Linked DNA regions of Butyrivibrio fibrisolvens. The protein of the gene in region 1 interacts with the protein of each later gene in a pairwise test. Links are inferred from orthologs where the notes say so. Each region holds a gene or a part of one and is shown on either strand. Other genes may lie near its edges. The genes, in order: I7804_RS05745 and I7804_RS14535.

Region 1 (3,321 bases):
ATTAAAGTCTTAGTTTTAGGAAAAATCTATGCTCATTAACTGATAAGTTATCGCTATTAATTGTTATGGAAATTCAAAGAAGCTCTTAAATGATATGATTTGTAACTACCGGTTATACCAGACGTAGATAGATCTGCCAACATCGTCTCATCAATGCTCATCACTTTATTACTGGCAAATGATGGCAGTTTGCGTTATTATCATATATGATAGAGGATGACAATAACGCATATCCCTAGAACCTATCGATTACTAATCCCCCATTCGTAAACGCGGTATGGATCTCTGCGGATCCGACAGTACTTGGTCTGTTTTATAAAAGTTGCCCCTTTTATGATGGCCAAGCCTGAAAGAATTATGTGTGCTCTTCGCAAGCACAAATTAATTATATTATGCTAAAAATTTTTTTGTTCATTTTCTGACGAAACGTCATCCTAGGGGGTATCGAACAAATGATTAATCTCATTCGCAATATTGATAGTATCCTTGCAGCAAAGAACAGTAGTCATTTACGGTGTTTGGTGCAGTGATATAGTTTCCTCATTTTTGCTCCAAAACGCATTCGTTATTGCGATTATATGTTATTGTTTTAATCGTATTTTTCTAGCATTTTAATGATATTTTGAGCATTATATATGCTATTAATGTGTTCATTTATATCTTACTGTTTAAGATAAACTATTCAATCCAAATAATTCAATCCAAATTTTTCAGACAAAAGAATACAAACAAAATTATTCTGGCAAAATCATTCAGACAAAATCATTCAGACATAATTATTCAAACATAATTATTCAAACATAATTATTCAGACATAATTATTCAGACATAATTATTCAGACATAATTATTCAGACAAAATATTTTAAGCAGATTTTCAAGCCAAATTGTCCAGACTAAACAATTCATCCCCAATTATTCATCTCAAAATCTTAATATCAAAATCATGGTTTCATGATTATTTACCGGTTATATAATACTTCAGCCACTTATATCCTCAACCCACCTACGTCTCTTGACACCTGCATTTTTATGCTGCTGATCCTTATGCCAAATCGACAAGAATCCGGCATAATGCCCCACGTATCAAAAAGGCAGCCCGTCACAGCTTGTATCACCAATCTAACATACATGATGACACAAGTAGTGACAGCTGCCCAATTAATTCTAAGCAAAAACTACTATCCTTTATAATGCCTTTCATAAGGCTCCCAGGTCTTTTCACTGATAATGTATCTCGGCCTGTGCTTGCTCTCCATATATATCTTACCGATATAGGTTCCGATGACACCTATTGATATCAGCTGTATACCTCCAAGGAAACAAACTATACAAATAGTAGATGCCCATCCCGGCTGCCCCTTACCTGTGATAGCTACTATGAAGGCCCATATGATTCCTATGATACCTATAAGACTTACGATGGTTCCAAGGCCTGTAATAATGGATATAGGCTTTACAGAGAGCGATGTAATGCCATCAAATGCGAGGTGGAGCATCTTGCTAAGGGGATAGTGACTCTCACCAGCCATACGCTCGTGACGCTCGTAATATACTATCGCAGACTTAAAGCCAACAAGTGGAACCATACCTCTTAGATAGATATTAACTTCGTGGAAGTCAGCAAACTCTTCAAGAACTCTCGAGGAGATAAGTCTGTAGTCAGAATGGTTGTAGACAACTTCTGCTCCCATCCAGTTAAGCAGTTTATAAAAAGACTCTGCTGTGAATTTCTTAAAGAAAGTATCTGTATCTCTCTTGGATCTGACGCCATATACAACCTCAGCTCCATTAAGATATGCATCTACCATCTTGTCCATGGCGCTTATGTCATCCTGACCATCGCAGTCTATAGATATCGTGATATCACAAACATTTCTAGCCTCCATAAGGCCGGCAAGGACAGCATTCTGATGGCCACGGTTTCTGCTCTGAGATATTCCTATAAAATGCTCATTGCTATCAGCAAGTTCTGTGATGATATCCCAGGTTTTATCTTTGGATCCGTCATTTACAAATAATATACGGCTCTTATCAGATATCTTCTCTTCTCCTATCATCTTCTCTAGCTGCTGTAAAAAAAGCGGAGACGTGATAGGGAGGACGTTTTCTTCGTTATAGCATGGAATTACAATCCATAAAATAGGTTTAGACATCTTCTACCTCTTTTTTATTCAACTCATTGTATGCTTGTTATTCAGGTACGTATTTATGAAGATACATTCCAAAGCATACTAGAATAATTATGCTCACTTTTATGAAACACATAACACTAAAACATTATAAACTCTATAGCCCCAAAAAGCTATTATATATCGTTTTTAAGTTATATTTATGGCACAGTGATTATTTCTATGTTAAAATATCTTTTGTAATAATTTTGTAATATTTCTAAGGGGAGGAAAAATGTCTATACATAAACTACTATCAACTACATCGTTAATCATGATGATGTCTCTTGTAACAGGTTGTACTTCTCCAAGTTTTCCAAATCTCGGAGTCACCGGTGAAAAGATGTCTGGTACATCCAACTCTGCTGCTTCAGTCAATAATGCTTCTGTAGCAGGTTCTTCCGGATCCGATCAGGCAACTGCACAGACTACAATGATTTCAGGTGAGGCTGCTACTGATTCATCAGAAGGTGCTTCAAGTGATTCAGGAGAAGCTAGTACCGGCGCTACATATAATACAGCTGCCGCTGCAGAAGCTTCTACTACAGAAACAACCACTGTCCACAAAGATCCTTACGGCGGAGGCAATGAACCTGTTCCTGATGGTGACCTTCAGCTTGTGTTTATTGGAGACAGCCAGTTCGACAGATGGAGAAACTCCAGTACATCAATTTCTGAACTTGTTGGTGAAGAAATGAATGCACTTCATTATAACCTTGGAGTTGGCGGAACTTGTGCTGCAATAGAGAGAACCCAGACTGGAAACAGCACGACTGAAGGTAATAACGATTATGAAGAGGCTAACTTCACAGCTATCTGCCATATGTTGAAGCGAGACCTTAATACAGATGATTATCCAATATCACTGGATGAAGAATATGAAACTGTTCTCTACTCCATTCAGCCTGAGAAGGTAGATTATTATATCATCGAATATGGTTATAATGATTACTACATGGGTCTTGATATCTACAATGAAGAAGATCCTTATGATGAGCATACTTATTACGGTGCTTTGAATCTTGGAATCAAGATGCTCAAAGAGATCTCACCGAATGCCCATTTTATCATCTGTACACCATGCTATTGCAGATTCTATAATGGCTCCGGCAAAGACATGGGAGATGCTTATAATGTTTCAAAAGGTCAGG
Region 2 (3,257 bases), 2.1 Mb from region 1 along the record:
ATTCGTAGTAGATGCGATCAAGGATCTGCTTCTTAATGTGCTTAAGTATCATCCATTCCTTATAAAACCCAATAAGCAGGAACTTGGAGAGATGTTCGGTGTCACAATTGATTCTGATGATGACACAGTTCTCTATGCCAAGAAGCTTCAGGAAAAAGGTGCAAGAAATGTACTTATCTCCATGGCTGGTGATGGCTCTCTTCTTGTTACAGAAGATGGACAGATCCTAAGACAGGGCGTATGCAAGGGTAAAGTTAAGAACTCTGTCGGCGCCGGAGATTCTATGGTAGCCGGATTTATAGCTGGCTATGAAAAGTCAGGCGGAGATTATAAAGTAGCTCTCAACCTCGGAACTGCCTGCGGAGGTGCTACTGCATTCTCAGACGGACTTGCCAAGAAAGATCTTATAGACGAACTCTATAAGACACTTAACTAAGTAAGAAGATACTGTTATGAAGAACAGTATTTTCAAATATAAAAACAAGGTATTCTTTTAAGAAAGGGATAGGGTTAAAAGTATGAAAATCACAGAGTTTTTACAGCCGCAGGGCGTAAAGCTGGGCGTTTCAGTTGCAGATCAGAACGCTGCAATCGATGAACTCATTGCTTTGCACAATGCAGCGGGAAATCTTAACGACGCAGCAGCATTCAAAGATGCAATTCTTGCACGTGAAGCAAAAGGTTCTACAGCAATCGGAAAGGCTATTGCTGTTCCTCATGGAAAGTCTTCTGCTGTTTCTAAGGCAGGACTTACAGCTATTACTGTTCCGGCCGGAGTTGACTACAAGTCTCTTGACGGACAGCCTTCCAAGCTTATCTTCATGATCGCAGCACCAGAAGGCGGCGCTGATACACATCTTGAAGTTCTGTCAAAACTTATGACAATGCTCATGGATGATAATTTCACACAGAAGCTCATTGCAGCAACAAGTGTTGATGAATTCATGAAAGTAATTGATGAAAAAGAAACTGAGAAGGATAAGGAAGTTGCAGCAAAAGCTGCTTCATCTGCAAGCAGATCTCTTAACCTTCTTGCTGTTACAGCATGTCCTACAGGTATAGCTCATACATACATGGCTGCTGAAGCTCTTGAACAGGCTGCAAAAGATAAAGGCTATGCTATCAAGGTTGAAACAGACGGATCAGGCGGAGCTAAGAATGTTCTCACATCTTCTGAGATTGCTGCAGCAGATGTTATCATTCTCGCAGTTGACAAGAATGTTGAAATGGGACGTTTCGACGGCAAGAGAGTCATTAAGGCTTCTACCGCCAATGCCATCCACAATGCCGGTGATCTTCTTGCCAAAGCTGAGAGCGGCAATGTTCCTGTATATCATCACACAGGCGCTGTAGAATCAAACACTTCTGTAGACGGTGATGAGACACTTGGGCGTAAGTTCTACAAGCACCTTATGAATGGTGTATCACACATGCTTCCATTCGTTATCGGTGGCGGTATTCTTGTAGCTCTTTCATTCCTTATCGATACTCTCGCAGGATACGGCACAACAGGTGGTGGTAACTTCGGCCAGATGATTCCTCTGTCAGCCTTCTTCAAATACGTAGGCGGACTTGCTATGGGCCTTATGGTTCCTGTTCTTGCAGGTTATATCGCTTATTCAATCGCTGACAGACCTGGTCTTGCTGTTGGTTTTACAGGCGGACTTCTTGCTTCAAATGGTAACGCTGCTATAGCCGGTTTTGTATGGGGTTCAGAAGAAGCTCTTCCACAGCTTGGCGGTTTCAATAAGTTTATTGCTAACTTCGCATTCCAGGGATCAGGTAATACAGTATCAGGTTTCCTTGGCGGTATCGCAGCAGGTTTCCTTGCAGGTGCTATCGTACTGTGGCTTAAGAAGATAACTTCAGGATTCCCGAAGTCACTCGAAGGAATCAAGCCTGTACTTATTTATCCTCTTTGCGGTATATTCCTTTTAAGTATTGCAATGTGCTTCGTACTCAATCCGATCATCGGACTTATCAATACAGGCCTTTCAGCAATGCTTACAGCTCTTTCAAATGCTAACATGCTTGCAGTTCTGGGTCTCATCCTCGGTGCTATGATGGCTATCGATATGGGTGGTCCTATCAACAAGGCAGCTTACGTATTCGGTACAGGTATGCTTGCTACAGCATCTGATTATATGGCTCAGGGTGCTCAGATGAATGATCCTAAGGTTACAGCCTGCTACATCGCTATGGCAGCTATCATGGTAGGTGGTATGGTTCCTCCTGTAGGTATCGCAATTGCTTGTAAACTCTTCCCTAAGAAGTTTACAGAAGCTGAGCGTGAGACATGGATCACTAACATCATCATGGGAAGCTCATTCATCACAGAAGGCGCTATCCCATTTGCAGCAGCTGATCCTATTCATGTAATTCCTTGTACTATGATCGGTTCCGGTATTGCAGGTCTTCTTTCTGCAGTATTCGGATGCACACTGATGGCTCCTCACGGTGGTATCTTCGTATTTGCAACTGTAGGTAATCCTATTCTCTACATCGTTGCATGGCTTGTAGGATCTATCATCACTGCAGTACTTCTTGGATTCATCAAGAAGAACAAGGAATGATTTTTGAAAACAAAGTTTTTCAAAAAAAGCCATGAACCATAAAGGTTTCAACTAATACTTCATCGCCCTGTATGCTGTCACAGGCATGCAGGGTATTAGTGCCATAAAAGTGATTGCGGTGTATAATTGATATGCATAAAAAGCCGCGCTCTTGACACAAAAGGAAGAATCTTATATAGTTTAGATTCTTGAATAAGTTTCCGATCAGATATTGCAACTAATTACATGTAATATATATGATCTACACCATTACAAAACCATAGGAGGAATAACAAATGGTATCAGCAAATGTTAAAGTAATCAATGCAGAAGGAATGCACATGCGTCCGGCTAGTCTTTTCTGCCAGACAGTAACTCCTTTTACAAGCTCAGTAAGAATCTCATACAATGGTAATGAGTTCGATGCAAAGTCAGTTATGATGCTCATGAGCGCTTGCATCAAGTGTGGTGCAGAGATCGAGATCAAATGTGACGGACCTGATGAAAACGAAGCTTTAAAGGCAGCTGTTGATCTTGTAAACAGCGGACTTGGTGACTGATAACCAATAGCAACCGTACTTCTTCAAATTTGAAAGGATCAGACAAATATGTACGAAGGAATAGCTGCTTCACGAGGTATAGGAATAGGTTCCGTATGCCGTATTATCGAACACGATCTTACATATGAAAATCACAAGCCCGAAG

What was found.
Region 2: the proteins of I7804_RS05745 (region 1) and I7804_RS14535 interact in binary tests that used the Bacillus subtilis proteins (3 or more experiments, as listed by UniProt). The link is inferred for Butyrivibrio fibrisolvens from one-to-one orthologs.

The regions. Positions count from the first base shown.
Region 1 is NZ_CP065800.1:1,415,569-1,418,889, reverse strand. The notes cover bases 169-3,152. They hold I7804_RS05745 (glycosyltransferase family 2 protein), read right to left. Parts: upstream 2,156-3,152; coding sequence 1,181-2,155; downstream 169-1,180. Other genes in these bases: I7804_RS05740 (SGNH/GDSL hydrolase family protein), read left to right, coding at 2,406-3,152. Also shown: more of I7804_RS05740, read left to right, coding at 3,153-3,321.
Region 2 is NZ_CP065800.1:3,485,872-3,489,128, forward strand. Bases 126-3,045 are described here. They hold I7804_RS14535 (PTS fructose transporter subunit IIABC), read left to right. Parts: upstream 126-518; coding sequence 519-2,573; downstream 2,574-3,045. Other genes in these bases: pfkB (1-phosphofructokinase), read left to right, coding at 126-436; I7804_RS14540 (HPr family phosphocarrier protein), read left to right, coding at 2,849-3,045. In the rest of the region: more of pfkB, read left to right, coding at 1-125; more of I7804_RS14540, read left to right, coding at 3,046-3,112; ptsP (phosphoenolpyruvate--protein phosphotransferase), read left to right, coding at 3,161-3,257. UniProt on the Bacillus subtilis protein: The phosphoenolpyruvate-dependent sugar phosphotransferase system (sugar PTS), a major carbohydrate active transport system, catalyzes the phosphorylation of incoming sugar substrates concomitantly with their translocation across the cell membrane.